DNA from 4 places in the Streptomyces sp. NPDC029956 genome. Region 4 is predicted to be linked to each of the others. Evidence: riboswitches for the same ligand, from Rfam matches in the RefSeq annotation. Region 4 holds a riboswitch; each other region holds the start of a gene.
What was found. Region 4 has a riboswitch for cyclic di-AMP ahead of ACZ4XX_RS30925 (C40 family peptidase). Riboswitches for the same ligand answer to the same signal wherever they lie in the genome.
Positions count from the first base shown of each region.

Region 1: it holds a riboswitch for cyclic di-AMP, as region 4 does, so the genes downstream of both, ACZ4XX_RS22765 (M23 family metallopeptidase) here and ACZ4XX_RS30925 (C40 family peptidase) in region 4, are expected to answer to the same signal.
Region 2: it holds a riboswitch for cyclic di-AMP, as region 4 does, so the genes downstream of both, ACZ4XX_RS17940 (M23 family metallopeptidase) here and ACZ4XX_RS30925 (C40 family peptidase) in region 4, are expected to answer to the same signal.
Region 3: it holds a riboswitch for cyclic di-AMP, as region 4 does, so the genes downstream of both, ACZ4XX_RS12795 (LysM peptidoglycan-binding domain-containing protein) here and ACZ4XX_RS30925 (C40 family peptidase) in region 4, are expected to answer to the same signal.

Region 1 covers NZ_JBVHZJ010000029.1:16,477-24,098, forward strand. The annotation lists gene ACZ4XX_RS22750 (bifunctional acetate--CoA ligase family protein/GNAT family N-acetyltransferase) at 1-2,170, opposite strand, end outside; gene ACZ4XX_RS22755 (HPr family phosphocarrier protein) at 2,437-2,718, shown strand; gene ACZ4XX_RS22760 (GntR family transcriptional regulator) at 2,863-3,546, opposite strand; gene ACZ4XX_RS22765 (M23 family metallopeptidase) at 3,760-4,530, opposite strand; cyclic di-AMP (ydaO/yuaA leader) riboswitch at 4,543-4,708, opposite strand; gene ACZ4XX_RS22770 (M16 family metallopeptidase) at 4,909-6,276, opposite strand; gene ACZ4XX_RS22775 (M16 family metallopeptidase) at 6,303-7,622, opposite strand, start outside.
Region 2 covers NZ_JBVHZJ010000019.1:104,063-111,684, reverse strand. The annotation lists gene lhgO (L-2-hydroxyglutarate oxidase) at 1-505, shown strand, start outside; gene trmB (tRNA (guanosine(46)-N7)-methyltransferase TrmB) at 552-1,355, shown strand; gene ACZ4XX_RS17955 (PrsW family intramembrane metalloprotease) at 1,423-2,751, shown strand; gene ACZ4XX_RS17950 (hypothetical protein) at 2,859-3,074, shown strand; gene ACZ4XX_RS17945 (hypothetical protein) at 3,105-3,593, shown strand; gene ACZ4XX_RS17940 (M23 family metallopeptidase) at 3,666-4,814, opposite strand; cyclic di-AMP (ydaO/yuaA leader) riboswitch at 4,826-4,971, opposite strand; gene ACZ4XX_RS17935 (PP2C family protein-serine/threonine phosphatase) at 5,173-6,402, opposite strand; gene ACZ4XX_RS17930 (MFS transporter) at 6,642-7,622, opposite strand, start outside.
Region 3 covers NZ_JBVHZJ010000012.1:171,627-179,248, reverse strand. The annotation lists gene ACZ4XX_RS12810 (DeoR/GlpR family DNA-binding transcription regulator) at 1-222, shown strand, start outside; gene ACZ4XX_RS12805 (phosphocholine-specific phospholipase C) at 400-2,424, shown strand; gene ACZ4XX_RS12800 (DUF6197 family protein) at 2,497-3,099, opposite strand; cyclic di-AMP (ydaO/yuaA leader) riboswitch at 3,441-3,624, shown strand; gene ACZ4XX_RS12795 (LysM peptidoglycan-binding domain-containing protein) at 3,630-4,511, shown strand; gene ACZ4XX_RS12790 (phosphoribosyltransferase family protein) at 4,505-5,794, opposite strand; gene ACZ4XX_RS12785 (LURP-one-related family protein) at 5,913-6,509, opposite strand; partial or broken gene ACZ4XX_RS12780 (universal stress protein) at 6,708-6,833, opposite strand; gene ACZ4XX_RS12775 (alpha/beta fold hydrolase) at 7,230-7,622, opposite strand, start outside.
Region 4 covers NZ_JBVHZJ010000051.1:12,450-20,071, forward strand. The annotation lists gene ACZ4XX_RS30915 (ClpP family protease) at 1-392, shown strand, start outside; gene ACZ4XX_RS30920 (hypothetical protein) at 400-705, shown strand; cyclic di-AMP (ydaO/yuaA leader) riboswitch at 1,096-1,226, shown strand; gene ACZ4XX_RS30925 (C40 family peptidase) at 1,230-1,706, shown strand; gene ACZ4XX_RS30930 (ATP-binding protein) at 1,779-2,216, opposite strand; gene ACZ4XX_RS30935 (8-amino-7-oxononanoate synthase) at 2,373-3,554, opposite strand; gene bioB (biotin synthase BioB) at 3,698-4,960, shown strand; gene ACZ4XX_RS30945 (adenosylmethionine--8-amino-7-oxononanoate transaminase) at 4,953-6,233, shown strand; gene bioD (dethiobiotin synthase) at 6,257-6,991, shown strand; gene ACZ4XX_RS30955 (VOC family protein) at 7,069-7,413, shown strand; gene ACZ4XX_RS30960 (class I SAM-dependent methyltransferase) at 7,424-7,622, shown strand, end outside.

The sequences.
Region 1 (7,622 bases), on a different contig from region 4:
CGACGACGCCGATGGCCCCGGCGCCGGACGCGGTGGCCGGTGCCGCTGCGGCCGAGGTCGGCCCGGGGGTCGGGGTCGGCCCGGGGGCGCCGGGGGCGGACACGGCGCCGCCCGTTCCCGGGCCGGACGGCCCCGCGCCGGCTGTCCGGGGCTCGGGCCGGAGCACGGCGGGCCCCGCCCCGGAGCGGGCGGGCCCGGCGGGCCCCGCTCCCGGTTCGGCCGGAAGTCCGGTCGGCCGGGCCCCCGGGGCGGCGGCCGCCCCGCCCCGTCCCGATGCCGTCGGCCGCGTGCTCGTGGCGACCGCGAGGGCCTCCGCGAGGCCGCCCATCTCGACGTGGACGACGACGACCGGCTTCGTGGGGGCCTGAGCGGAGGCGACGGCCTCACGGAGGGAGGCCGCGAGGACCTCTCCGTCGCCGAACTCGGTGGCGCCGTTCTCGCCGACCCACGGGATCGCGTTCACGACGACCGCGTCGGAGGTCTCGTCCGCGAGCGCCGCGACGAGTGCGTCCCGGAAGTCCGCCGGTTCCGCCGCCGTGGTGAGGTCGAGCGGCCGCAGCGGGCGCAGCCCCTCCGTCAGGCAGGCGTCGTACGTGAGGAGGCCGAGGGACTCGGAGTTGCCGAGGATCGCGACCCGGGGCCCGGCGGGCAGCGGCTGGGCGGCGAGCAGCAGTCCGGCGTCCACCAGCTCGGTGACGGTGTCGACGCGGATGACACCGGCCTGGCGGAGCAGCGCGGAGACCGTGGCGTGCGGGATGCGGGTGACGGGCACGCGATGGCCGGGGGGCGCGCTGCCGCTGTGCCGGGCGCCCTTGACGACGACGACCGGCTTGACGGCGGCGGTGCGGCGCGCGAGCCGGGTGAACTTCCGGGGGTTGCCGATCGACTCCAGGTAGAGCAGGACGACGTCGGTGCCGGGGTCGTCGTACCAGTGCTGGAGGAAGTCGTTGCCGGAGACGTCGGCGCGGTTGCCGGCCGAGATGAAGGAGGAGAGCCCGGCGCCCCGCCGGTGCAGTCCGGCGAGGAGGGCGATGCCGATCGCGCCGGACTGGGTGAAGAGGCCGATCCGCCCGGCGGCCGGCATCTGCGGGGCGAGGGAGGCGTTGAGCCGGACGTCGACGGCGGTGTTGATGATCCCGAAGGCGTTCGGCCCGATGATCCGCATGCCGTACGAGCGGGCCTGCCGGACCAGCTGGCGCTGCCGCTCGCGCCCGGTGGCCCCGCTCTCGGCGTATCCGGCGGAGAGGACGACCAGGCCCTGGACGCCGTGCTCGCCGCAGTCGGCGACGACCTCCGGCACCCGTTCGGCGGGGACGGCGACGATCGCGAGGTCGACGGGCTCGCCGATGGCCGCGACGGAGGGGTGGGCGGGGACGCCGTCGAACTCGACGGGCCCGTCGTTCTCGGTGAGCGCGGCGTTGACCGCGTACACGCGTCCGGTGAAACCGGCCCCGAGGAGGTTGCGGAGGACGGTCCGGCCGACGCCGCCCGGCGTGCGCCCGGCGCCGACGACGGCGACGGACCGGGGCGTGAGGAGGCGTTGCACGGAGCGGGCCTCGGCCCGCTGCTCCCGCGCGCGCTGGACGGCGAGGGAGCGGTCGGTGGGTTCGAGGTCGAGATGGAGCCGGACGGACCCGTCCTCGAAGCTGCGCTTCTGGGTGTAGCCCGCGTCCGTGAAGACCTTGATCATCTTGGTGTTGGCGGGGAGCACCTCGGCGGCGAAGCGGCGGATGTCCCGCTCGCGTGCGACGGCCGCGATGTGTTCGAGCAGGGCGGAGGCGACGCCGCGACCCTGGTGGGCGTCCTGGACGAGGAAGGCCACCTCGGCCTCGTCGGCCGGGGCGGAGGCGGGCAGGCCCCGGTCGTCGATGCGGTCGTAGCGCACGGTGGCGATGAACTCGCCGCCCACGGTCGCCGCGAGGCCGACCCGGTCCACGAAGTCGTGGTGGGTGAAGCGGTGCACGTCCTTGGCGGACAGCCGCGGGTAGGGGGCGAAGAAGCGGTAGTACTTCGACTCGTCCGAGACCTGCTCGTAGAAGCTGACGAGGCGGTCGGCGTCGTCGGCCGTGATGGGCCGGATGCGCGCGGTGCCGCCGTCGCGGAGCACCACGTCCGCTTCCCAGTGGTCGGGGTAGTCGTGCTCCGGCAGCTGGTCCGACGCGCTCTGCATGGGGTCAGCCTACGGCCGCGACACGGCGGTGGCACGGGTCGCGACACGGCGGCGGCACCGGCCGCGACATCGCGACGGCACCGGTCGCGACACGGCGGCGGCATCGCTCGCGCGGCGGGGGTCGGCCGTGCAAGGTAGGGAGCACGCCGCGCAGGGCGGGGGAGGGCCGAAGGGCGGTCCGATCCGGGCCGAAGGTCGGCGCGAGCACGCGGCATCACGTGAGAGACTGGTCTAGACAACCCGCTTGAGACTTGAAGGGCAACACCATGGCTGAGCGCCGCGTCAACGTCGGCTGGGCCGAGGGCCTGCACGCCCGCCCCGCGTCCATCTTCGTCCGTGCCGCCACGGCTTCCGGCGTTCCGGTGACGATCGCCAAGTCCGACGGCACCCCGGTGAACGCCGCCTCCATGCTCGCGGTGCTCGGCCTGGGCGCGCAGGGCGGCGAGGAGATCGTCCTCGCTTCGGAGGCCGACGGCGCCGAGGCCGCTCTGGACCGTCTGGCGAAGCTGGTCGCCGAGGGCCTGGACGAGCTTCCCGAGACCGTCTGATCCGGGTCGACCCCCACTGCACGACGAAAGGCCGTGACCGCCGGAATTCCGGCGGTCACGGCCTTTCGCTTTTCCATCGCCCCGCTTTTCGGGCAGCACGAGGCGACGGCGCCGAATTCCTATTCCATGTATACGATGCGCGCGTTAATTCCGGGAACTCGCCGTGTTGACTGCATGTTGCGAAACCCTCACACGGCTGCGGTCCGGCCTCTTGAGGCGGTGCAGCGACTGGGAGCGCTCCGCGTGCAGCGCGGTCAGCGTCCGCGCCCGCTCGGCGTCACCGCGCGCCACGGCGTCCACGATCGCGCCGTGCTCGGCCCAGGCGTCCACCGGCCGCTCGGGCTGCTCGACCGTGTACATCCAGGCGATCTTGTGCCGCAGCTGGGTCAGCAGCGCCGTCAGGGCCGGGCTGCCGGAGGCCTGCGCGAGCGTCTCGTGGAACCAGCCGCCGAGTGAGCGCAGATCTTCGCCCTGTCCGCGCCTGGCCCGCTCCTGACCCAGCCTGACCAGGCCGCGCAGCACCTTGAGATGGGCCTCCGTGCGCCGCTGGGCGGCACGGGCCGCCCCCAGCGGTTCGAGCAGCGCCCGCATGTCCAGCAGATCGGCGGCCTCCTGCTCGGTGGGCTCGGCGACATGCGCCCCGGCGTGGCGGCGGGAGACGACGAAGCCCTCGGACTCCAGGGTGCGCAGGGCCTCTCGGACCGGGACACGGGAGACCCCGTACCGGCGGGCCAGCTGGTCCTCGGTCAGCCGGCTGCCCCGCTCGAAGACGCCGGAGACGATGTCGTCCCGGATCGCCGTGCATACCGAGTGCGCGGGAATGCGCATGTCCGACCTCCGCCTTGGTCTGCGCGAGTCAATTCCGACGGCGCCTGTTCTGCGCCCGATCTGCGACTCTATTGCAGCGCGCCGGAATTTCCGATGCCCCGGTGGAATATCGATGTCCCGCGACCGACGAAAAGCCCCGGCTCTGTACGAGCCGGGGCTTTTGCGATGCGAGGGGGCGGCGAACCGCCGGCCCTGCGCGACGGGCGTCCTGGATCAGACGTCGACGCCGCGGGCGCGCAGGTACGAGACCGGGTTGATGTCGGAGCCGTACTCGGACGTCGTCCGCGCCTCGAAGTGGAGGTGCGGGCCGGTCGAGTTCCCGGTCGAACCCGAGATGCCTATCCGCTCACCCGGCTCGACGCTCTGGCCGACGTAGACCCCGATGGAGGAGAGGTGACCGTACTGGGTGTACGTGCCGTCGTTCATCCGGATGACGATGTTGTTGCCGTACGCGCCGCCCCAGCCGGCCTCGACGACGGTGCCCGAGCCGACGGAGACGACGTTGCTGCCGTAGGAGGCGTGGAAGTCGATGCCGGAGTGGCTGCCGGAGGACCAGAGCGAGCCGCCGGTCTGGTAGCCGGTGGACACGTACGTGCCCTCGACGGGCAGCTGGAAGGAGGCCAGGCGGCGGCGCTCGGCCTCGCGGGCCGCACGCTGCTCGGCCTGGCGGATCTCCTTGGCACGGGCCTCGGCCTTGCGCTTCGCCTCGGCCTTGGCCTTCGCCTTGGCGGCGACCTCGAAGGCCTCCTGCTCCTGGGCGGCGGCCTGGGCGTCGATCCGCTCGGCGAGGTCGTCCTCGGTGATCACCTTGGTGAGACCGGTGTCCTCGGGCGAGCGGTGGTCCGTGTCGGCGGCGAGCGCCGGGGAAGCGAGGGTTCCGATGACGCCTGTGGTGGCGAGCGTCGCCGCGCCGGCGATGCCCACGCCGCGGCGCGCCATCCGGCTCGGAGCACGATGCTTCCCGGTGGCACGGGTGAACGCCATGTAGGGGCTGATCCTTTCCTTCCCTCTCGCCTACCGGGTTAGCTGACGGGTTCGGAGCAGGAAGGTCTCCTACGAGCCCCTCCGTACGAGACGAAGGCGCCCGATTCACCCCAGGGACTACGTGTGGGTCCCCGGCTCCCCAGGCTCGCGCCTGACGGGGACTCGGCGATGTCTGTCCGATGCCGCGGATGCGGCACGTGCAACTGACGAACAGACGCACTGACGCTATGCGGATCGTCTTTCAATCACCAACCGGACACGCATTTTGTAAGACATGCCACAGGCCATAGGGCCACTCTTGATCTCAATACGGACAAAGGGGAGGACCCCGACGAACTATGCCGTCGGGGCCCTCCCTTGCCGTGTCGGCGGCGTGAATCAGCCGGTCACGACGGTCACTTCACCGATCCCGAGCGCGCGCACCGGATCCGCGATCTGCGCCGCGTCGCCGACGAGCACCGTGACGAGCCGGTCCACCGGGAAGGCGCTGACCACGGCCGCCGTCGCCTCGACCGTGCCGGTCTCGGCCAGCCGGGCGTACAACTGGGCCTGGTAGTCGTCCGGCAGGTGCTGCTCGACCTGGTCGGAGAGCGTCCCGGCGACGGAGGCGGCGGTCTCGTACTTGAGCGGCGCGACCCCCACCAGGTTCTGCACGGCCGTCTCCCGCTCGGCGTCGGTGAGGCCCTCCGCGGCCAGCGTCCGCAGCACCTTCCACAGGTCGTCAAGAGCCGGGCCGGTGTTGGGCGTGTCGATGGAACCGCTGATCGCGAGCATCGAGGCGCCGTTCCCCCGGCCGTCCGAGCGGAGCACCTGCCCGAAGGCACGCACGCCGTACGTGTAGCCCTTCTCCTCGCGCAGGACCCGGTCGAGCCGCGAGGTGAGGGTGCCGCCCAGGCAGTACGTGCCCAGGACCTGGGCCGGCCAGACGCTGTCGTGGCGGTCGGGTCCGACCCGGCCGATCAGCAACTGGGTCTGGACGGCGCCGGGCCGGTCCACGATGACGACCCGTCCGGTGTCGTCGGCGGTGATCGGCGGCATCGGGAGCGGCTCGGCCGGCTCGCCGGTCCAGGCGCCCAGGGTCTCGGCGAGGACCTTGTCCAGATCGACACCCGTGAGGTCGCCGACGACCACGGCGGTGGCCGTGGCGGGCCGGACGTGCGCCTCGTAGAAGGCGCGGACCGCGGCGGCGTCGATCGCCTCGACGGTCTCCTCGGTGCCCTGGCGCGGCCGGGACATCCGGGCCTCGGCCGGGAACAGCTCCTTGGAGAGCTGCTTGGCGGCGCGGCGGGACGGGTTGGCCGTCTCGTGCGGGATCTCGTCGAGGCGGTTGCGCACCAGGCGCTCGACCTCGGTCTCGAGGAACGCCGGCGCGATCAGTGCCTCGGAGACGAGACCGAGCGCCTTGGGCAGCCGGGAGACGGGAACCTCCAGGGAGACCCGTACGCCCGGGTGGTCGGCGTGCGCGTCGAGCGTCGCGCCGCAGCGCTCCAGCTCGGCCGCGAACTCCTCGGCGCTCTGCTGGTCCGTGCCCTCGAAGAGCGCGCGGGCCATGATGGTGGCGACACCGTCGAGACCGGCGGGCTCGGCGTCCAGCGGGGCCGGCAGGAAGATCTCCACGGCCACGACCTGCTGGCCGGGACGGTGACTGGTGAGCAGCGTCAGGCCGTTGTCCAGGGTGCCTCGGTCCGGGGCCGGGAAGGCCCAGGGCCGGGCGACGCCGGGCGTCGGCTGCGGGTGGAAGTCCATGCTCGTCAAAGACGCGGCGGCGTCGGTCACTGGTCCGCTCCCTCTTCCTCGTCGTCGCCGTTGTCACTCTGTTCGGTCGCCAGCGGCTCGTAGACCAGCACCGCGCGGTTGTCGGGGCGCAGCGTGGCCGCGGCCACGGCCTGCACCTCGTCGGCGGTGACCGCCAGGACGCGGTCCACGGCGGTCAGCGCGAGCTGCGGGTCGCCGAACAGCACGGCGTACCGGCACAGTTCGTCGGCGCGGCCCGCGACGGTGCCGAGCCGGTCGAGCCACTCGCGCTCCAACTGGGCCTGCGCGCGCTCCATCTCCTCGGGCGTGGGGCCCTCGGCGGCGAACCGGGCGAGCTCCTCGTCGACGGCCGCCTCGATCTGCGGGACCTCGACACCGCCGGAGGTCTTGACGTCCAGCCAGCCGAGCGAGGGCGCGCCGGCGAGCCGCAGCATGCCGAAGCCGGCGGCGACGGCCGTACGGTCGCGGCGGACCAGGCGGTTGTGGAGGCGGGAGGACTCGCCGCCGCCGAGGACCGTCAGGGCCAGGTCGGCGGCGTCGCAGGCGCGCGTGCCGTCGTGCGGCAGCCGGTAGGCCGCCATCAGCGCGCGGGCCGGGACCTCCTCCTCGACCACCTCGCGCAGCTGCTCGCCGATGACCTCGGGCAGGTCGCCGGAGCGCGGTGCGGGCTTGCCGTCGTGGCCGGGGATGGAGCCGAAGTACTTCTCGACCCAGGCGAGGGTCTCCTCCGGGTCGATGTCGCCGACGACCGAGAGCACGGCGTTGTTCGGGGCGTAGTACGTGCGGAAGAAGTTCCGCGCGTCCTCCAGGGTGGCCGCGTCCAGGTCGGCCATCGACCCGATCGGCGTGTGGTGGTACGGGTGCCCCTCCGGGTAGGCCAGGGCGGTCAGCTTCTCGAAGGCCGTGCCGTACGGCACGTTGTCGTAGCGCTGGCGGCGCTCGTTCTTGACGACGTCCCGCTGGTTCTCCATGGACTCGTCGTCCAGGGCGGCGAGCAGCGAGCCCATGCGGTCGGCCTCCAGCCAGAGCGCGAGCTCCAGCTGGTGCGTGGGCATGGTCTCGAAGTAGTTGGTGCGCTCGAAGCTCGTCGTGCCGTTGAGGGAGCCGCCGGCGCCCTGCACGAGCTCGAAGTGCCCGTTCCCGTGGACCTGCTTCGAGCCCTGGAACATCAGGTGCTCGAAGAGGTGGGCGAGGCCCGTGCGGCCCGGGACCTCGTGCCGCGAGCCGACGTCGTACCAGAGGCAGACCGCGGCGACCGGGGTCAGGTGGTCCTCCGAGAGCACCACACGCAGGCCGTTCGCCAACCGGTGCTCGGTCGCTGTCAGGCCGCCGGAGCC
Region 2 (7,622 bases), on a different contig from region 4:
GCTCCGGGACCCCTCGCTCGTGCGGGGTCTCGTCTATCCGGTGCCGGACCCGGCCTTCCCCTTCCTCGGGGTGCATCTGACGCGGGGGATCGACGGCGGCGTCCACATCGGGCCGAACGCGGTCCCGGCGCTCGCCCGGGAGGGGTACGGCTGGTCCGTCGTCCGCCCTCGCGAGCTGGCCGGCACGCTCGCGTGGCCCGGCTCGTGGGCGATCGCCCGGGCGCACTGGCGGTACGGAGCGGGTGAGCTACGGCGGTCGGTGTCCAAGCGGGCGTTCACGGAGGCGGTGCGGCGGCTGCTGCCGGTGGTGTCGGAGTCGGACCTGCGGCGGGCGGACGCGGGGGTCCGGGCGCAGGCGGTGCTGCGCGACGGGACGCTGGTCGACGACTTCCTGATCCGGGAGGCGCCGAGGACGGTCCACGTGCTGAACGCACCGTCGCCCGCGGCGACGGCGTCGCTGCCGATCGGCCGCGAGGTGGCGGGGAGAGCGCTGGCGCGGCTGTAGCCCACCGCCGTGTGGGCGGCGGGGTTCGCCGTAGAATCGGGTCATTGTGTCTGAGCAGCCAGAGAACATCGCGCGTCCCGTCGCCGACCCCGCCGAGTCCGTCCGGCCCGTCTCGCAGCGGGGCAGCCAGCGGTTCGCGCCCGGTGAGGGCCCCCTGCCCGATCCCGCCGGGTCTCATCACGAGCGGCGGATCCGCAGCTTCCAGCCGCGACGCAGTCGCGTCACCGCCGGTCAGGCCGAGGCCCTGCTGAAGCGGTGGCCGGACTGGGGTCTCGACATCGACGGCAAGCGGGTCATCGACCTCGGCGAGATGTTCGACGGGCTCCCCGTCGTCCTCGAGATCGGCTTCGGCATGGGCGAGGCGACCGCGCAGATGGCCGCCGCCGACCCCGGCACCGGCATCCTCGCCGTCGACGTCCACACCCCCGGCCAGGGCAATCTCCTCGGCCTCGCCGACCGGAACGACCTGACCAACGTCCGGGTCGCCAACGGCGACGCGATCATCCTGCTCCGCGAAATGCTCGACAAGGACTCCCTCGACGGCTGCCGCGTCTACTTCCCGGACCCCTGGCCGAAGGCCCGCCACCACAAGCGGCGCCTCATCCAGCCCGAGTTCCTCAGCCTCCTCGCGACCCGGCTCAAGCCCGGCGGCGTGCTGCACTGCGCCACCGACTGGGAGTCGTACGCCGAGCAGATGCTGGAGGTGCTCTCCGCGCACCCCGACTTCGAGAACACCCAGGCCGACGGCGGTTTCTCGCCCCGGCCCGAGTTCCGGCCGCTCACCCGCTTCGAGGGGCAGGGGCTCGACAAGGGCCACGTCGTGAACGATCTCCTCTTCCGGCGGAAGTGACCCCGGGGGAATCGCGACGGGCTTAACCCTTTTCCGGGTGTCGGTGGGGGTCGTTAGGGTCGCTCACGTGTCCTTCCCCGTCCCCACCGAAGCCGGTGCCGCTCCCGTCCCCCACCGGGACACCGAGGAGCCGGCCTTCCCGGCGGCCGCCGACCGGTCCCAGTGGCGCTACCGGCCCCGCCGGGACTTCTGGCGCAGCCGGCTGGTCCGGGGCGTCGCCCTCGTCACCGTGCTCGCGATCTGCGCGCTGTTCATCCTCGGGCTGGTCCGCGAGCAGACGGGCACCGAGGGCTTCCTCGTCGGCCTGGGCCTCGCCGTGCTTCCCGTACCGCTGCTGATGGCGGCGTTCCGCTGGCTCGACCGGGTCGAGCCGGGTCCCTGGAAGAACCTGCTCTTCGCGTTCGCCTGGGGCGCCTTCGCCGCCGCGCTCGTCGCGATCCTGGCGAACTCCTTCGCGGTCCGCTGGATCGCGACGGCCACCGCCGATCCCGCATCGGCGGACACCCTCGGGGCGACCGTCGTCGCGCCCGTGGTGGAGGAGTCCGCGAAGGCCGCCGCGATCCTGCTGCTCTTCCTCTTCCGCAGGAAGCACTTCGGCGGGCTCGTCGACGGGGTCGTGATCGCCGGGTTCACCGCGACCGGCTTCGCCTTCACCGAGAACATCCTCTATCTCGGCAACGCCTTCGGCGAGGACCAGGAGTTCGGCTCCACCGGCCTCGGCTCGGTGACCGCCGCGACCTTCTTCGTCCGGGTCGTCATGTCACCGTTCGCGCATCCGCTCTTCACCGTGCTCACCGGCATCGGCTTCGGCTTCGCCGCCCTCGCGCCGCGCGGCAGGCGCCTGCGCCGGGTCCTGCTGCCGCTCGCCGGGCTGCTGCTCGCCATGGGCCTGCACGCCGCCTGGAACGGCTCCGCGACCTTCGGCGGCCCCCTGACCTTCTACGCGGTGTACGGGGCGCTCATGGTCCCGGCCTTCGGTCTGCTGACCTGGCTCGCGGTCTGGAGCCGGCAGCGCGAGCTGCGCACGATATCCGGCGAGCTCCCGGCGTACGCGGCGGCCGGGTGGCTCTCCCCCGCCGAGCCGCTCGCGCTCTCCTCGATGCGCGCCCGCCAGCTGGCCCGCGCCTTCGCCGCCCGCACGTACGGGCCGCCGGCCGCGCGGGCCGTCGGCGAGTACGAGTCCTTCGCGACGACCCTGGCGTTCCTGCGGGACCGGGCCCGGCGCGGCACGGCCGGGCCCGACTTCCCGGTCCGGGAGCAGGAGTTGCTGCACCACCTGTGGCAGCGCCGGGCGGTGGCCTCCCCCGCGCTCACGTACGCGGCGCGGGCGACGGGCCAGGTGTGGGCGCCGCCGCAGTACCTGGACTACGACGGCTTCAACCCGTACCGCAGCTAGCCGCGGGCGCGAACGCCCCCCAACAGCCGCCGCGAACTGCCGGTGGCGGTCGCCGGGGCCTCCTAGCGTGCCGGTACACCTTTCGTACCCATCCAGGAGGTTGCAGCATGAAGTACACGAGTCGCCCCGCTGTCGGGGGAACCGCCGCCGCGCTCGCGGCCGCCGCGCTCGTCCTCGGCGGAGCGGGTGCCGCGTCCGCGCAGTCCTCGCCCAGGCCCGGACAGATCACCTCGGCCCAGCTGGAGGCGCACCTGGCCAAGGCGGTCGAGCAGGAGCGCACGGCAGCGGCCTGCACCCCGGCCTGCGCCGGCCAGATCGTGTAGCGGTCCCACGCGACGGACGAGGAGGTGGAGATGAACACCGCGGACCGTTCCGGGGAGAGCAGGACATGGTGCCCGAGCGGCAAGGCCGACGCACCGGAGTCGGTGGTCCTGGGGGTGCGGTCGGGGCAGGACGGCGAGGTCGTGTACCTCGCCGACCCCGTGCCGGCCCGCGACGTGCTGCCGGTCGTCCCGAAGGACGTCGAGCCGACCCGGGTCCTGCGCTTCGCTTCGCACTGCGTCAGCAACTGTCTGCACCGCAGGGGCAATGACTGCGGTCTGGTGGAGCGGGTGGCCGCGACGCCGGCGGACGAGCAGCGGAGCGTGCCGCGGTGTCATCTGCGCCCCCACTGCAAGTGGTGGGTCCAGGTCGGTGTGGACGGCTGCCGCAGGTGCCCGGCCCTGGCGACCACCGTCGTCGAGGGCGACGACCTGGGTGCGCTGGTCGCCGACCCCGGCACCACCCGGGAGCAGCTGGACGCCTGGATCGCGGAGGCCGGGGCCGCGGCGCCCGCGCGGTAGGGCGCACACGGCGGCCGGGGCCGGCGCGCCCGCGCGGACGGACCGGGTCGCCCTCGTGGCGACCCGGGCGGGTCAGAGGCTCAGGCCCTTGGAGCGCAGCCATTCCGCCGGGTCGAGGCCGGATCCGCCGGGCGTGTGCACCTCCATGTGGAGGTGGGCGCCCGTGACGTTGCCGGTGGCGCCGACGCGGCCGATCGTCTCGCCGGTGCCCACGGTCTGGCCGGCGGAGACGGTCATGGAGGACATGTGGGCGTACCAGATCTCGGTGCCGTCCGAGAGCTCCAGGACGACGCGGTAGCCGTACGAGCCGGACCAGCCGGCCGACTTGACGGTGCCGCCGTGGACCGCCTTGAGCGGGGTGCCGGTGGGGGCGGCGAAGTCGAGGCCGGTGTGGTAGCCGGAGGACCACATCGAGCCGGACTGCATGTAGGTGGCGCTGAGGCTGTACGAGGAGAGCGGCAGCGTGTAGCTGGCGGCCAGCTTGGCGAGGCGCTCGGCCTCGGCCGCGGCCTCGGCCTTCGCCTTCGCCTCGGCTTCCGCCTTGGCCTTGGCCTCCGCCTCGGCCTTGGCCTTCGCCTCGGCGGCCGCCTTCTCCGCCGCGTCGGCCTTGGCCACGGCCTCCGCTGCGGCCTTCTCGGCCGCCGCCTTCTCCGCCGCGGCCTTGTCGGCGGCGTCGGCGGAGGCCTGCTGCTGCTCGGCCTGCTGGAGGATGCGGGCGCGCAGGGCCTCGCCCGCGTCACCGGCGCCGGGCGCGGCCTTCGTGGCCGGGCCGTCCTGGGTGACCAGGCCGGCCTGCTGCATCTGCGGGGCCTTCGTGCCCTGCTCGTCGTCGACGGTGGCGTACGTGGCGACGGTGAGCGGGTTCGGGTTGGCGCGGGCCGCGCTGACCGTCTCCTGGGCCTCTTCGGGGAGGAGGTCGCCGACACCGGGGAGGTCGTGGGCGTCCGGCAGGTTGAGGTCGGGCAGGTCCGGGAGGGAGATGGCCACCGGGGGCTTCTCCTGCGCGGTGGCGAGGCCACCCGCACCGACGGCCGCGATCACACCGACGCCGAGGACGGTGGAGGAACGGGCGAAGTTGGAGCGCTGCTTGACGACGCGGTGGCGGCCGCCGGAGCGGAGGGATCCCTCGGTGGGGTTCCACTCGGTGTCCGGGGCGGCAGGACCCGCACCACCACCGAAGGCATCGAAGGGGGCTTCGGGTGCGGGAGTGTTGGACGCCACGAAGGCGCGCTCCTTTCCTTCCTTCTCGCCTACCGGGTTAGCTGACGGGTTCGGAGCAGGAAGGTCTCCTACGGGCACGTCGCACAGGTGCGAAGGGCCCGATTCACCCCAAGTAGTGGTTCCCCGGTTCCTTTTCAGGATTCGGCGCGTGCGCACGGTGCCGTCTCTTGCGACGGCTGGGACGACCGCACTGCGTTATCGAACGTTAATAGACACGGGGTGCCGATTCCAAGCCGTTCCCCTTGATCATTCATTGAATTGAGGGGGAATGGTCCGAGTTGACCCCCCTTCAGTAAGGGACGCCGAAACCCGTGCGATCTGACGTTATGTCAATTGTTATCGCAGTGGCACCCCGCGACTACGGCCGGTGACCGGACCCGCCCCGCGGCGAACCGGAGCCGCTCGGCGGCACCACCGGCATCGTCCGGCGCCGCTCCGGCTGCCCCGTCGCCGGACGGCTCACCGCGAGCAGCGCCATGTCGTCGGTCGACCCGCCGCCGGTGTGCAGCCGTACGTCGTCCACGAGCGCGTCGAGCAGCTCCTCGGGCCCGGGGAAGATCCGCCCGGCGAGCCGTTCACCCGGGTCGTAGAAGACGCCCTCGGCGTCCCGTGCCTCCGACAGACCGTCGGTGTAGAAGAGCAGCGTCGTGCCCGGCGGGTACGGCCGCGCCTCGGCCCGGTCCGGCCACGACGCCAGATCGCCCATGCCCAGCGGCAGCGCCGGCTCGCCCGGCTCCAGCATGTCCAGGCGCCCGTCCGCGTACAGCAGCAGCGGAGGCGGGTGCCCGCGGTTGACGACCCGTACGAAACCGTCGAAGGTGCCGCCCCCGTCACCGCGCGGGATCTCGGCGAGGACGGCCGTGGTGAACCCCTCGAAGGCGTCGAGCCCGTGCCGGCGGGTGCCCTCCCGGGCGAGAGCGCGTTCGAGCCGCTGCGCCACGCCCTCCAGGGTCCGCTCCTGCTCGGCCGCCTCCCGGAACGCCCCGATGACGACGGCGACGGCCTCGACCGCGTCCAGGCCCTTGCCGCGGACGTCGCCGACCACGAGCCGTACCCCGTAGGGGGTGTCCTGGACGGCGAACAGGTCGCCGCCGATGAACGCGTCCGCCTGCGCCGCCTCGTACCGCGCCGCGCACTGCAGCCCGCCGATCCGCTCGGCGGGCGTCGGCAGCACCGCCTTCTGCGCGGTCTCCGCGATGACCCGCGCCGAGGCGAGCCGCTCGCCGCTGCGGAGGACGACCCGGTTGATGAGCATGGCGAGCGCGAAGACCGTGAGCACGGTGAGGAACTCGGTGAGCGAGGGGATCTCGGTCGCGGTGCCGTTGTAGACGTGCAGCCCGGCGGAGGCGAGGACGGCCGCGATCCCGGTGAGCAGCGTCGTGAGGGTGGAGAAGAGCGGTGCCGTGATCAGCGGGGCGGCGGAGAACATCGGCGCCGCGCTGTACTTGGCAGGCGTCAGGACGTCGAAGACGACACCGCCCACGATGATCAGCGGCGGCAGCGCCCGGATGAAGCTCCGGGCGCCCCCGTACGGGCGGCGGCTCGCGCCGCCCGGCCGCCCGCCGATCACTCCTGGGGGGTGCCCCACCTGTGCTCTCCTGCCCGGTCCGTACCCGGCCGCGGCCCGTACCGCGCCCTCCCCAGGGTGGCCGCCGCCGCCCGGGGCGGCGACTCCCACGGGGCCGACTGGCGTACGCCCCGGGGAGGCCCGGCCACGCGCGTGGAGGCAGGACAGCCTGGGCACGCGCGCGTGGAGACGGGACGCTTGGCCACGCGCGCGTGGAGACGGGACAGCGCGCACCCGGCCTCCACGCGCGCGGCCGGGTATCAGTCGGTGGCCGTCCCCTCGGCCAGCCGGCCGCCCCTCGCCAGGAGGGCCATCGCCGCCGCACACCCCAGCCCCACCGCGCACAGCGCGAGCCACGGCACCGCCGACCACCCGGTCACGTCGAGCAGCGCGCCCGTGCCCAGGTTCCCGAGGGTGATCCCGATCCCGCACACCGTGTTGTAGAGCCCGTAGTGGGTGGCCACCCAGCGCCCCCGGGACAGGGCGACGACGGTGTCCATCTCGTACGGGTAGAGCACCGCGTTCGCGACGGCGAGGACCGCCGCGCACAGCAGCAGCCCCACCAGGCCACGGCCCAGGGCCGCCGGGAGCAGGAAGGCCCCGCCCATCAGGGCGAGCCCGAGGACCAGACACCGCTCCCGGCTCAGCCGCCGCCTGCACCAGGCGGTGATCCGCAGCTGCCCGGCGAGCGCGACGAGCGCGGAGACGACGAAGAGCGCCGTCGTGGGTCCCGGGCCGCCGGCGGCGAGCGGCAGCGCCAGATAGACCTGGAAGGACAGCACGTACGAGCCGGTCATCGCGAGCGAGAAGAGCCAGAAGGTCCGGTGGGAGAGCACCGTGCGGAACTGCCCGCGCCCCTCCCCGTCCGGCTCCCGCCGCTCCCCCCGTGCGGGCATGTACCGGAGCTGTACGAGGGTCAGCCCGGCGAACAGCACCGCCGCCACCACACACGTCAGCCGGAACGACACCCCCGTCAGGGCCACCCCCACGAGTGGCCCGAGCAGGATGCCCGCCTGGTAGTACACGTTGAACAGGGCGAAGGCCTCGACCCGCCGCTCCTCCCCCGCCTCCGCCGCGAGACAGGCCCGTACGGCGGGGTTGAACAGCGCCCCCGCGAGCCCGGTCGCGAGCGAGGCGGCGATCAGCATCGGGAGCGACTGCGCGAACGCGAGGGCTCCGAATCCGGCCGTCCGCAGCGCGCAGCCGGCCACGATGAGCGGCTTGAAGCCGAGCCGGTCGGC
Region 3 (7,622 bases), on a different contig from region 4:
GGCGTGATGGCGCACCAGGAGGACGAGGCGAGCATCAGCCGGCTCTTCGCAGAACGGGCGAGCCGGGTCGTCGTGGTGACCGACTCCTCGAAGATGGGCCGCCGGGCCTTCGCGCGGATCTGTGGTCTGGACCGGATCGATCTGCTCGTGACCGACACGGGCATCGACGCGGAGACGGTCGCCCAGCTCACCGAGGCCGGCGTGAAGGTCCTGACCGTCTGACCCTTCCCACGTCATTGGTATGCAGTTGGACCAATCCACAGCCCAGAATTCCCTGGCTCCCTGGCGCCCTGGGCTGTTAACCCACTAATTACCGCACGGCTGTATACCTTTAAGCTCCCCTCCCTCATCATGTCTCCGACGTGCCGCCGGGGCACGCGGTGACAGGAGAGGCGGAGCATGATTCCCATCAGCCGCAGAGGATTCGTCGGGATCGGCGCGGGGCTCGTGGCGGGCGCGGCACTGCCGACGGCCCGGGCCTCCGCCGCGGCGAGGGCCGCCACCGGCACCCTCGCCGACGTCCGGCACGTGGTGATCCTCATGCAGGAGAACCGCAGCTTCGACCACTACTTCGGCACCCTGCGCGGCGTACGGGGCTTCGGCGACCGCGCCGCGGGCAACATCCCCGGCGGCTGGGGCATGTTCAACCAGCCCAACTGGGGCGGCCGCCAGTACCCCTGGAAGCTCAGCGACACCCCGCCCGCCGGCGGCGTGGACGGCGAGACCCTCGCCCAGTGCAACGGCGACCTGCCGCACAGCTGGACCTCTCAGCACGCCGCCTGGAACAAGGGCCGTCTCGACAACTGGGTCACCGGCGTCGGCAACACCCGCACGCTCGGCCACCTCGACCGCGAGGACATCCCCTTCCACCACGCGCTCGCCGACCACTACACGATCTGCGACGCCTACTTCTGCTCGACGCTGAGCGCCACCGGCCCCAACAGGACCTTCCTCTGGAGCGGGAAGATCGACGCCTCCAGCAAGGACGGCGGCGAGGAGTCGGGCCTCACCTGGGAGACGTACGCCGAAGCTCTCCAGCGGGCCGGGGTGAGCTGGAAGGTCTACCAGAACGCCCAGGACAACTACGGCGACAACGGTCTCGCGTACTTCAAGAGGTTCACCGACGCGCGGCCCGGAGACCCGCTGTACGACCGCGGCATGGGCTCGGTCCCCAAGGTGACCGGCTCGACCCCGGACGACATCGCCGCGGCGATCCGCGCCGACGTCGTGGCGGGCACGCTGCCCCAGGTGTCGTGGGTGGTCGCGAGCGAGGCGTTCTCGGAGCACCCCTACGCACCGCCCGGGGACGGCGCGCACTTCGTCGACCTCGTCCACCGCGCGCTCGCCGCCGACGCCGACGTGTTCGACTCGACGGTGCTGTTCCTCAACTACGACGAGAACGACGGCTTCTTCGACCACGTGCCGCCGCCGGTCGCTCCCCCGGGCACCCCGGGCGAGTACCTCGACGGCGTACCGATCGGCCTGGGCTTCCGGGTCCCCATGATTGTCATGTCCCCGTGGACCCGGGGCGGCTGGGTGAGCTCGGAGGTCTTCGACCACACCTCGGTGCTGCGCTTCATGGAAACCTGGACGACGGCCCTCGGCACCCCGGCCACCTGCCCCCACATCAGCGCCTGGCGACGGAAGGTGACGGGCGATCTGACCGGCGTCTTCGACTTCGCCCACCCGGTGTACGGCGTGCCGGCAGGCCTCCCCTCGACGGCGAAGGTCATCGGTCAGGCGACCTGCGGCCCGCTGCCGAACCCGGCGCCGCAGAACAACGCGCAGCCCGCCCAGGAGTCCGGCACCCGGCCGGCCCGCGCGCTGCCGTACCAGGTGAACGGAAACCTCGACCGCTTCGAGTTCGGGGCCGCGGGCAAGATCCTCGCCTGGTTCTCGATGACGAACCAGGGCGCCGAGGCCAGGCGGGCGGCCCACTTCTCGATCCACCCGCACCAGCACCGCGACACGGCCGCCTGGCAGTACACCGTCGACCCGGGCGGCACGGCCACCGACTACTTCAACATCGGCCTGGGGTCGGGGTCCGGCAAGTACGACATCTCGATGATGGGCCCCAACCGCTTCCTGCGCCGGTTCATCGGGGACGCCTCCAAGGCCGGCAAGTCCGTCGAGGTGACCTCCCGGTTCGCGACCGAGGCGGGGACGGGCCGGACCGCCCTGTGGTTCAAGCTGAGCAACACCTCGGCCGGACCGGTGACGTTCACGATCCGTTCGAACGCCTACCGCACGGACGGCCCCTGGACCTACACGGTCCCCGCCGGCTCGACGCGGGAGGACTTCTTCAACGCGGTCGCCTACCAGGACGGCTGGTACGACTTCACGATCCTGGCCGACATCGACGGGACCTGGTCGCGCCGGTACACCGGTCACATCGAGACCGGGGCGCCCAGCATCACCGGCTGAACCCGCCCTCCCGGTGCGGGGCGGCGGGTGCCTCACCGTCGTCCCGCACCAGCCGCACCGGCGGGCGGCCCGTCAGCGTCCGGCGTGCGCCGCGCGGTGGATCGCGGCGTCGACGAGGGCCACCGCCTCCTCGGCCGTACGGCCCGGGGCGCGGTTCCACGGCCCGATCAGCTCGTGCCACCCCCGCGAGCGGAGCTCGGCCATGATCCAGGCGGCCGCCTCGTTCATCGTCGTCGTGCTGCCGTGGCCGAGGCGGTGCGCGGCGAGGAGCGCACCGCAGACACACCGGGCCCCGCGCACGTCGCGCAGCTTGTACGGGGCGTTCTGCCAGCCCCATTCCGTCAGCACGAGACGCGCGTAGCCGAGGTGGACCGAGGGCCGCAGCTCGGGCCTGCCGATACGGCGCCAGGCGTGCAGCCGGTCGGGCAGAGCGGCTCCGATCCGGCCGGGGAGCCGGCGCTCGGCGGGAAGGGGCGGGGGCAGCGCGTCGAGCGCGTCGGCCACGAGCCGCTCCACCGGCACGGAGAGCAGGTCGCGCCAGCTCTCCACGGCGGGTGCGGGCACCGGTGGCTCGGCCCAGTCCGTGACGATCCGCTGCCAGGTGGCGCTCTCGTAGAGGGCGGCGGCCTCACGGTCGAGGGTCTCGGGGTTGAGCAGGGAGGCGGAGGGCGACATCCGGGCGGCTCCTCGGTCGGGGTACTCCATCGTTCACGAGGAATGTCGGTTTTGCTACTTATGCCCTTGAGTGCCCGCACCGCCGAACGGGTTCTTATCGCCCACTCCACCATAAAGAGAATTACCGCCCCCATTCGGACATCACACACCTGGTGATGCGACTCACTTTTCCGGGGACTCCCCGGTGATCAGTTTCCGCGCAGGCCGTACGGGCCAAGGAAGTTCGATGCGGCGGAGACACCTTCGATCTTGAATTCCATGAATTCGGTGATCCTTTCACCGCCCCCTGGACACAGATCCTCTTGTTCTCCATCGCATTACTGGCCTACGGTCACCTCCATTCGAGCGGATCGCCGAATCCTGCCACCGCTCGAAATACCTCCCTTTCACCCGACGGCAGGAGCGGGGGACCCACGAATACGCCGACCCGGATTCCGGAACGGCTCGGGGTGAAGCCGCGTGCGCGCGGCCGGACATCTCCAGTCCGAACCCGACAGCTCACCCCGAAGGCGCCGGAGAGGAATCCCGTCATGCCTGCTCACGGTAAGCACCGCCGCCCCCGCCGCCCCGTCTCCCGTGGACTCGCGCTCGTCGGCACGGGCGGAGCCGCACTCGCCCTGCCGTTGATCGCCCCGGCCGTGGCCGGCGCCGCGCCCGTTTCCGGAGCCCCGCACAGCGCCGCCAAGGCCATCACCGCCGCCGCCGCTCCGGCAGCGGTGAAGGCCGCCACCAAGGCTCCCGCCGCTCCTGCCGCGGCGCGCACCTATAAGGTCGTCAGTGGCGACTCGCTTTCCCTGATCGCCCAGAAGAAGGGAATTCAGGGCGGCTGGAAGAACCTTTACCGCGCCAACAAGAGCGCCGTGGGTGACAACCCGTCACTCATTCACCCGGGCCTTGAACTGACGCTTCGTCGGGATTCCGTGAAGGCCGCTCCCACACAGGCGGAGAAGGCCGTCACGACCGAACGGGCGAACCGCTCCGAGCGCCGGAGCGCCGCCCCGGCCGCCGCCGCCGGCACGGGCGCCTCGGCCGCCGCTCCCGCGGCTGCCGCCGCACCGGTCAAGGCCGCGCCCGTCGCCGCCACCCCGTACGCGAACAACCTCGACGGATGGATCCGCGAGTCGCTGGACATCATGGCCCAGCGCGGCATCCCCGGCTCGTACGAGGGGATCCACCGCAACATCATGCGGGAGTCCTCCGGCAACCCCCAGGCCATCAACCTCTGGGACTCCAACGCCGTGGCCGGCACCCCCTCCAAGGGTCTGCTCCAGGTCATCGAGCCGACCTTCCTGGCCTATCACGTGCCCGGCACGTCGATGGACCTGTTCGACCCGATCGCCAACATCACCGCCGCCTGCAACTACGCGGCCGACCGCTACGGCTCCATCGACAACGTCAACGGCGCCTACTGATCCCGGAAGTGCCCGGTGAACCAGGAGGTGGCGAGCTCCGCCACCTCCTCCAGGGCGCCAGGCTCCTCGAAGAGGTGCGTGGCGCCCTCCACGACCTCCAGCCGGCTCTCGCAGCGCAGCAGGGACTCGGCCCGCCTGTTGAGGTCCAGGACCAGCGCGTCCCGGCCTCCGACCACGAGCAGCGTCGGGGCCTCGACCCGCGCCAGATGGTCGGCCGCGAGGTCGGGCCGACCACCGCGTGAGACGACGGCGGCCACGGAGGACGCGAGGTCGCCCGCCGCCCACAACGCGGCGGCCGCTCCCGTACTGGCCCCGAAGTAGCCCAGCGGAAGACCTTCGCTCTCCGGTCGCCCGGCGAGCCACTCCGTGGCGCGGGCGAGCCTGCCGGCCAGCAGCGGGGTGTCGAAGACATGCGCCCGGTCGACCGCCTCGACCTCGGTGAGCAGGTCGAACAGCAGCGTTCCGAGTCCCGCACGGTTCAGCGCCCCCGCCACCGCCCGGTTGCGGGGGCTGTGTCGGCTGCTCCCGCTGCCGTGCGCGAACAGGACGATGCCGGTGGCGCCCTCGGGCACCGCGAGCCGTCCGGCCAGCGTGACACCGTCGGCGACGGGGATCCGTACGTCCGCGTCCTGGACGACCGGTCCGTGCGCGGCGCGGATCCGGTCCAGACAGGCGAGGACCTCCGCGTCCGAGGTCTGTGTGAAGTCCCGGTAGAACTGTCCGATCGCGTAGAACAGCTCCGGCGCGTGCACGCTCACCGTCTCGTCGGCCTCGCCGCCGAGCCGGGCCGTCCAGCCGCGGGGCGCCACCGGCACCGCGAGGATGATCCGGGCGGCGCCCCTCGCCCGTACCACGCGGCAGGCCGCCAGCGCCGTGGCGCCTGTGGCGAGACCGTCGTCCACGACCAGGACCGTTCGGCCCTCCAGGGGCACGGACGGCCTGCTGCCCCGATAGCGGCGGGTCCGCTGATCGAGCTCGGCGTGCTCGCGCTCCTCGACCGCGGCCAGATCACGCGCTCCGACCCCGGCCTCGTGGAGCACCCGCTCGTTCACCACCCGGACGCCGCCCTCGCCGAGTGCGCCCATCGCCAGCTCCGGCTGCTGGGGCACCCCCAGCTTCCGTACCAGACAGATGTCGAGCGGTGCGTCGAGGGCATCGGCCACCTCGGCCGCCACCGGCACCCCACCACGCGGCAGACCGAGCACCACGACCTCATGGCCCTTGAGATGGCCGAGCCGGGCGGCCAGCTGCCGACCGGCGTCGGTGCGATCACTGAAGAACATGGCCCGCCCGTCCTTCCGCCTGCACGGCTCCGGGCTCGGGGAGGAGCACCGAGCCCCGTCCCCCGCCCGTCCCTCCAGGGTAAGACGCCCCTTCCCCGACGGGTGGGTGAGCGGGGCGTCAGCGGGACTGGAGGGCGTCGAGGGCCACGGCCTGGGCTATCGCGAGCCGCCGGTCGAGCTCGGGGTCCGCTATGTCGAGCACGTACCGGTCGCGGAGACCGAAGAGCTTCTCGACGGACATCACCGCACGGCCCGACTCGGTGAAGTCGAAGTGGTACGGCACGACGAAGGGAAGCAGGTCGGTGAAGGGCAGGAACTCCCAGGCACGCCGCAGCAGCGCGAGGCCCTCGCTCCGCTCCTGCCCGGTCGTCTCCCCCTCGGCGCCCTCGCTGCTCAGATGCCAGGTGCTGCGGAGCAGGGAGGCGCCGAAGTTCTTGCGGAAGCCGCCCAGCCGGGTGCCGGACGCTCCGTGCACGTCGTAGGTCGCGCCGAGGTCGATCACCTGGCGAGCCTTGAAGCTGAAGAGGACCTGGCGCCGGGACTCGTCGGTGTAGAAGGTGACGTGCTCCTTGAACGCCAGCCTCTTCTGGTGGGCGAAGGCGACGAGTTCGCCCTCCTCGCCGTCCGCTCCCGCCGTGTGCACGAGGTAGCGGTTGGCCATGGGCGTCACCTTCTGCCGGACGAGAAAGCGGTGCTGCGTCTGCGCGAGGCCCATCGAACGTGCTCCTGCTGGTCGTGGGCGGGCCGGTGGTGGACCCGCCCCATGAGGTCGTGAGCACGATGATCCGGTGTCGAGGGGCCGCACCGCTGTCCTCGAAAGTCGTCGCCTCCGTCGACGTTCGGATGACCTTCCGAAGGGGCGCCGAACCGGCGACGGCGGACCGTCCGGGGACCGCCGGCGCCGACCGCGACGTCAGCCGGACCGTTCCACGGTCTCTCCTCGCACCACCGCGACCGGGCAGTCGGCATGGTGGAGCAGCGCCTGGCTGACCGAGCCGAGCAGCAGGCCCGCGAATCCGCCACGGCCCCCAGCGCGGACTCGGAGCCGTCGACACCGACCAGCACGCTCCCCTGTCCCTGTCCCGGTTCCGGGACCGGGACCGGGACCGGGAGCGGGAGCGGGACCGGTCCCCGTCTCGGCCCCGGCCTTCCTGACGCCCTTCGCCCGGAGCCCGGTCCGCAGCCGGACCCCGGCCTCCGTCCGTGCCCTGACCCTCACCCTGAACCTGACCGTGAGGGTTCTCGCCGCGACGTCCCTCGTCGCCGCCCCGCACGACCCCGCCCCGCTCCCGCTCGCCTTGCTCCGCCGTCTCCCGCCCCTCCGCTCCTCCGGCCGGTGCGCTCACCCACCCTTCATGGGCCGGGTGCCCGGCGGCCCGGGGTGCCACCCGGGACCGAAGTCCCCGGTGGCACCACGGAAGGTCCCGAGGTCGCGTCAGGCGGCGAGGAAGGCCTCGATGGCCTCGGCGAGCGCCTGCGGGGTCTCCTCGGGCGCGTAGTGGCCCGCGTCCTTGAGGACCTCCAGACGCGCGTTGGGGTACCAGCGCAGCCAGGTCGCCTCCATCGCCTCGGCGCCGAGCGCCGGGTCGTGGGCGCCGACGACGAGCAGTACGGGGGCCGGGTTGTCGCGGACGCGCTCGTGGAAGTCCGTGCGCGACCAGGAGTCCAGATAGGCGCGGAAGGCCGTCGGCGAGGAACGCCGGAGGGACCGCTCGACGAGGGTGCTCAGCCAGGCGTCGTCGTAGCGCCCGCCCGTGGTGGTGTCGATGATCGCGCGCCGGTTGCCCGCCTCCTCGGCGGCGCCGGCGAAGAGCTCCCAGGTGTCCCC
Region 4 (7,622 bases):
CCGCGATCTACGACACGATGCGCTCGCTCCACTGCGACGTGGAGACCACCTGCCTGGGCCAGGCCGTCTCCACCGCCGCCGTACTGCTCGCCGCCGGCACCCCGGGCAAGCGCATGATGCTGCCGGGCGCCAGGGTCACGCTGCGGCAGCCCGCCATGGACGAGCCGCTCCAGGGCCAGCCGAGCGACCTCGACATCCACGCCCGCGAACTGCTCCGCCTCCGCGCGCTGATGGCGGGGATGCTCACCGAGCACACGGGGCAGGACGGGGAGCGCGTCGACGCCGACCTCGACCGCCTCACGGTCCTGGACGCGTCGGCGGCGGTCGCGTACGGCCTGGTGGACCACGTGATCACGAGCCGGCGCGCGGGCGTCGGCGGCACGGCGGGATGAGCCGGCCGTGGTTCCCGAGCTGCCGCCGCTGCCCGCCCTGACCCGGGCCGAGAGTGAACTCGTCGACGCCTACCTGGAGGTGGTCGACCTGCTGGGGAAGATCAATCCATCCAGGGGCACGCATACCTATGGCGCACTGCGCGCGGCACAGGCCCTGGTGGGACGGGCGGAGGCGCTGCTCCAGGCCCTGACGCTCATGCATATGCGGGGCGAGAACGAGGTGCACGCGGACACGTTGGCGCGTGCGCTCCGGGTGTTGGACGGGGAGCGCCGGGCCGACCGTGTCACCGTCCCGCGCACTCGCGCGAGTTGACATTTCCGCGTGTCGTGACGACCTCCGGACGGCCGACACCCACCGCAGAATCGCTCCCCCGTTCGGCGTAGTCGACGAGTCGACATATGTGCCGGGTGAGTTGCACAACAGGTGTACACATTTGGCGGAATAGGGCGTTCCGTCGCTGGTGCGAGGCTCGTTGGCCAAACCTCCGAAGATCACAAAGGCTGTCTGTCCACCCGTATGGATCAGTCGTGAGGAGCCTCACATATCGCCGTTTCAGCTCGGATTTCGACCTGTCTGTGGGTCAAGATCCCTGTCGACGACAAGCCCCCGCCACCGCGGCGGGGCGGTCCGGGCGGACGCCGAGTCCTGCCGCTGTCCCGGACGTCTGGTCGACAGGATTGGATCGGCAGGAGTGGAGGACCCGATTTTTACGGGGCGTACGCGCTGTTTCGGCAGCGGGGCCGCCCCTTGGGGTGAAGCCGCGTCAGCGGCCGGGCATCTTCGCCAGCCCGAACCCGACAGGTCATCCTTCGCAGGCGGCTGACGAAGGGTTGCGCATGACTGCGCAGATGCACGTCCCGTCCCTGCTGTCCCGGGCCGGAGCCGTCTCGGCTCTCACCCTCGCCGCCGTAGGCGGCACGCTGCTCGCACCCGGTGCGGCAACGGAGGCCCAGGCAGCCACCACGCACGCGAACAAGGCACTGAGCGTCGCCGAGTCCAAGAAGGGAGCTCCGTACCGGTACGGGAGCACCGGACCCTCCAGGTTCGACTGCTCCGGTCTGACGCTCTACGCGTACAAGAAGGCGGGCAAGTCGCTGCCCCGCACCGCGCAGCAGCAGTACAACAAGACCCGGCACATCGCCGCCTCCACCAGGCAGAAGGGGGACCTGGTCTTCTTCCACTCCGGCGGGAGGGTCTACCACGTGGGCATCTACGCCGGCAGCGGCAAGATCTGGCACTCGCCCAAGACGGGGTCCTGGGTGAAGCTCGACAAGATCTGGTCGTCGAAGGTCTACTACGGCCGCGTCCGCTGATCAGGCGGCGGTAGCGGTTCGTCCGTGAGGGGTGCGGTGGCGCCGCCGTACCCCTGACCGACATGACAGCGGCTAACAGGCGGCCACCGGGGCCACGGCCCACGGAAGAGTGATCCAGACCGTCTTGCCGCCGTCATCGGTCGGCGTGACCGACAGACGGCCGCCGGCCTCGGCGGCGAGGACGCGGATGATGACCATGCCGCGGCCGTTGTCCTGCTGGACCGCCGCCGGGAGGCGGCGCGGCCGGCGCGGATGGCTGTCGGTGACGCCGATGTGGAGCCGCTCCTCGCGCTCCAGGCGGACGTCCACCGTGAAGGTGGGCGACTGGCCGAGGGTGTGCAGGACGGCGTTGGTGGCCAGTTCGGAGACGATCAGCCGGATCGAGTCCGCGATCTCGGCGGCATCGTCCAGTCCCCACTCCATGAGGACGTCCGCGACGTACCGCCGGGCCGTGGGGACCGAGGCGGGCTCGCTCGGCAGAGTGACGGATGCTTCCTGGTGATCTGCCATGGCGACGCTGTCCCTTTCCCACCGGGGCCACCGCCCCGGATTGCGCTTCGCGTCAGAGTGCCACCGATCCCACCGCGCCGCGCGGCGTTCCACCAAGATATGTCCCCATCTGTCGCCCGAAGCGGTGAACTCTGCTCACCGGGAACGCTCTTGGCCCTACCCTGCGTCGGGCGCCGTCCGCAGGATCGTCCCCACCGCGCGCCCGATCTCCGCGTCGGTCAGATCGGCGCGGGCCGTGAGCCGCAGCCGCGAGATCCCGTCGGGGACCGACGGCGGCCGGAAGCAGCCGACCGCCAGGCCCTGTTCGCGGCAGTCCGCCGCCCAGCGCAGGGCGGCCTCCGGCGAGGGCGCGCGCACCGAGACGACGGCCGCGTCGGGCCGGGCCGCCGTGAGACCGGCGTCGGTGAGCTGCCGGTGCAGCGTGGTCGCGACGGTACGGGCCCGCTCCGCGAGGCCCGGTTCGGCCCTGACCAGACGCAGGCTCGCGAGGGCGCCGCCCGCGGCGGCCGGGGCGAGACCTGTGTCGAAGATGAAGGTGCGGGCCGCGTTCACCAGGTGCTCGATCACCCGGGCCGGGCCGAGGACGGCACCGCCCTGGCTGCCGAGGGACTTGGAGAGGGTCAGGGTGGCGATGACGTCCTCGTCGCCCGCGAGTCCGGCCTCGTGCAGGGCGCCCCGGCCGCCTTCGCCGAGGACGCCGAAGCCGTGGGCGTCGTCCACCACGAGTCCGGCGCCGTGTGCCCGGCAGGCTTCCGCGAGCTCCGGCAGCGGGGCCTTGTCGCCGTCGACGGAGAAGACGGAGTCGCTGACGACCAGGGCCCGCCGGCCGGGGTGCGCGCCGAGGGTCTTGCGCACGGCCTCCGGTTCGGTGTGCGGCACGACGGCCGTCTCGGCGCGGGCCAGGCGGCAGCCGTCCACGATCGAGGCGTGGTTCGAGGCGTCGGAGACGATCAGGGAGTCCCGGCCGCCGAGCGCGGTGAGCGCCGCCAGGTTGGCGGTGTAGCCGGAGGAGAAGACGAGCGCCGCCTCGAATCCGCAGAACTCGGCGAGCTCGCGCTCGAGCCGGGTGTGCAGCCGGGTGGTGCCGGTGACGAGCCGCGAGCCGGTGGAGCCGGCGCCCCACCGCCGCGCCGCGTCGGCCGCCGCCTCGGTGACCTCCGGGCGGCGGGTGAGGCCCAGGTAGTCGTTGCTCGCCAGGTCGAGCAGGTCCGACTCGGCCGCCCGTGGCCGCAGCGTACGGACGAGACCGGCGTCCGCCCGGCGGCGCGCCTCGGCGTCGGTCCAGTCGAACGCGGTACGGCGGGGGCCCGCGGCCCGTGCGTCGTCGGCCTGTGGCATTCGGCGATCCTTTTGTAGGCAGCGCACAGACCCTAACCGGATGATGCCGAGGTGGGGATGTGGTCATCCACACACCTCTATCGGGGGCGTTTGTTCAGATCCTCCTTGGCCCGGGGGTGGGCGGTAGGCGAGGATCAGCGCTTATGGACCTGCTGAACACGCTGGTGGAGAAGGGGCTGCGGCGCGAGCTGCCGACCCGTGAAGAAGCGCTCGCCGTCCTGGCGACCTCCGACGACGAACTGCTCGATGTGGTGGCGGCGGCCGGCAAGGTGCGCCGACAGTGGTTCGGGCGGCGGGTGAAGCTCAACTACCTGGTGAACCTGAAGTCGGGCCTGTGCCCCGAGGACTGCTCGTACTGCTCGCAGCGACTCGGCTCCAAGGCCGAGATCCTCAAGTACACCTGGCTGAAGCCGGACGAGGCCTCCCAGGCCGCCGCCGCGGGTGTCGCGGGCGGGGCCAAGCGGGTCTGTCTGGTCGCGAGCGGCCGCGGTCCGACGGACCGCGACGTCGAGCGGGTCGGCAGGACCATCGAGGCCATCAAGGAGCAGAACGAGGGCGTCGAGGTGTGCGCCTGTCTGGGCCTGCTCTCGGACGGCCAGGCGGAGCGGCTGAAGGACGCCGGCGCCGACGCGTACAACCACAACCTGAACACGTCCGAGGCGACGTACGCCGGAATCACCAAGACCCACACGTACGCCGACCGGGTGGACACCGTGCAGAAGGCGCACGCCGCCGGTCTGTCGGCCTGCTCGGGTCTGATCGCGGGCATGGGCGAGACCGACGAGGACCTCGTCGACGTCGTGTACGCGCTGCGCGAGCTCGACTCCGACTCGGTGCCGGTCAACTTCCTCATCCCCTTCGAGGGGACGCCGCTCGCCAAGGAGTGGAACCTCACCCCGCAGCGCTGCCTGCGGATCCTGGCGATGGTGCGGTTCGTCTGCCCCGACGTCGAGGTGCGGATCGCGGGCGGCCGTGAGGTGCACCTGCGCTCGATGCAGCCGCTGGCGCTGAACATCGCGAACTCGATCTTCCTCGGCGACTACCTGACGAGCGAGGGCCAGGCCGGCCAGGCCGACCTGGACATGATCGCGGACGCGGGCTTCGAGGTGGAGGGCGCGGGCACGACGACGCTTCCGAAGCACCGCGCGGACGCGCTCGCCGCGGCGGGCGGCGGCTGCGGTTCCCAGGCGTCGGCGGGCTGCGGCTCGCACGACGCGGCGGAGGGCGCGGGCTGCGGCTCGCACGCCGAGGCCGGTGGCGGCTGCGGTCCCTGCGGCGGTCACGCGCAGGCGGCCCCCGCGACCGAGTCGGCCTCCGAGGCCGCGAGCGAGGTGCCGGGGGCGCGTCCCGACCTCGTGGCGGTGCGCCGCCGCGGTGCCGGGACGGAGCTCGCCCCGAATGCGTAACGACGAACTGCTCGCCCTGGACCGGGCCCACGTCTGGCATCCGTACGGCCCCATGCCGGGACGAACGGAGCCGCTGGTCGTCGAGTCCGCGTCGGGTGTCCGGCTCCGGCTTGCGGAACCGGTGCACGGACAGGACGAGTTGATCGACGGCATGTCCTCCTGGTGGTCGGCGCTCCACGGCTACAACCACCCGGTGCTCAACGAGGCTGCGCACGGCCAGCTGGACCGGATGAGCCACGTCATGTTCGGCGGGCTGACCCACGAGCCGGCCGTGCGGCTCGCCACCCGTCTGGTCGAGATCACCCCGGAACCCCTCCAGCACGTCTTCCTCAGCGACTCCGGCTCGGTCTCCGTCGAGGTCGCGGCCAAGATGTGCCTGCAGTACTGGCGCTCGGTGGGCCGACCCGGCAAGCAGCTCCTGATGACCTGGCGCGGCGGCTACCACGGGGACACCTGGCAGCCGATGTCGCTGTGCGACCCCGAGGGCGGGATGCACGAGCTGTGGTCGGGCGTGCTCCAGCGCCAGGTCTTCGTCGACGCGCCGCCGGTGACGTACGAGGAGTCGTACGCCGACATGCTGCGGGAGCAGATCGCGCTCCACGCGCACGAGGTCGCCGCGGTGATCGTGGAGCCGGTGGTGCAGAACGCGGGCGGGATGCGGTTCCACCCGCCCGCGTACCTGCGCGTCCTCCGCGAGGCGTGCGACGAGCACGGGGTTCTCCTGATCTTCGACGAGATCGCGACCGGCTTCGGCCGTACGGGCACGCTGTTCGGCGCCGACCAGGCCGGCGTCTCGCCCGATGTGATGTGTGTGGGCAAGGCGCTGACGGGCGGATACCTGTCGATGGCGGCCACGCTCTGCACGACGGAGATCGCCGAGGGCATCTCGCGCGGAGAGGTTCCCGTCCTGGCGCACGGGCCGACCTTCATGGGCAATCCGCTGGCCTCTGCGGTGGCCTGCGCGTCGATCGACCTGCTGATGTCCCAGGACTGGGCACTGGAGGTCAAGCGCATCGAGACGGGACTCCGCGAGGGGCTCGCCCCCGCCGCGGACCTCCCCGGTGTGCGCGAGGTGCGGGTGCTCGGCGCCATCGGCGTCGTCCAGCTCGACCACGACGTCGACATGGCCGCGGCCACCGAGGCGGCGGTCCGGGCGGGCGTGTGGCTGCGTCCGTTCCGCGACCTGATCTACACGATGCCGCCGTACGTGACGGGTGACGAGGACCTGGCCCGCATCTGCGCCGCCGTGCGCGCGGCGGCGGCCGCGGGCTGACCGGGAGAACGGGAAGAACAACAGTGGGAATCATCGTCGTCAGCGGTACGGGCACGGAGATCGGCAAGACCGTCGTCACCGCCGCCGTCGCCGCGATCGCCACCGCCGCCGGCCGCACGGTCGCCGTCCTCAAGCCGGCGCAGACCGGCGTGGGGCCGGACGAGCGCGGTGACGCGGACGAGGTCGTCCGGCTCTCGGGCGCCGTGGGCTCCGCCGAGCTGGGCCGGTTCCCGGAGCCGCTGGCCCCGGGGACGGCGGCCCGGCGGGCCGGGCTCGCCCCGGTCGGGCCCGCGGAGGTCGCCGAGGCCGCGCGGAAGCTGGCCGCCGAGCACGACCTGGTGCTCGTGGAGGGGGCGGGCGGGCTGCTCGTCCGCTTCGACGAGGAGGGCGGCACGCTCGCGGACGCGGCGGCGCTGCTCGGCGCACCCGTTCTCGTGGTCGTCCCCGCCGGACTGGGGACGCTCAACTCCGCGGCCCTGACGGCGGAGGCGCTGCGGGCGCGCGGGATCGAGCAGCTGGGTGTGGTGATCGGCAGCTGGCCGGACGCGCCTGACCTGGCGATGCGCTGCAACCTCGCGGATCTGCCGCGAGAGGCGGGCACGCCGCTCCTCGGGGCCGTACCGGAGGGGTCGGGGTCGCTCGGCCCGGCGGAGTTCCGGGCGGCGGCGGGCGGCTGGCTGGGGCCGGCGCTCGGCGGCTCGTGGGACGCGGAGGCGTTCCACGAGCGGTTCGCGGAGCCGTACGCGGGAGCCTCGTAGCGCGGGAGCCCCGTGAAGTCAGGACGCGGCAGCTCGTTTCGAGGGACGCGCGTGCCTCCACTCCGTAGGCTGGAGGCATGCGCGCTCACGTTCAGGAGATCGTCTTCGACTGCGCCGATCCGGCCGCTCTGGTCCGGTTCTGGGCAGGGCTCCTCGGCGGTGTTCCGGTCGACCGGAGCGGCGACTGGTCGTACGTGGACCCGCCGGACTTCGTCCGGCTCGCCTTCCAGCGGGTGCCGGAGGGCAAGGCCGTGAAGAACCGCGTCCATCTCGACCTGGAGGTCGAGGACCCGGCCCTGGCCGCCGACGAGGCGGTGCCCGCGGGCGGGTCCCGGGTCGGCGGTCTCGTCTCGGACGAGCAGGGCTCCTTCCAGGTCATGCGGGACCCGGAGGGCAACGAGTTCTGCTTCGTGACGGGCTGAGGAGGCTCCGATGACACCGCCGAACGCTCCGTCCCACACCCCACCCGGCGTCCACCATCCGCTGTTCGCGCGTTTCTACGCCCGGTTCAGCGTGTCCGCCGACGCCAAGGGCGGGCTCGGCGAACTGCGGGCGGAACTCCTCGCGGGGCTGTCCGGCCGGGTGATCGAGATCGGGGCGGGCAACGGGCTGAACTTCGCGCACTACCCGG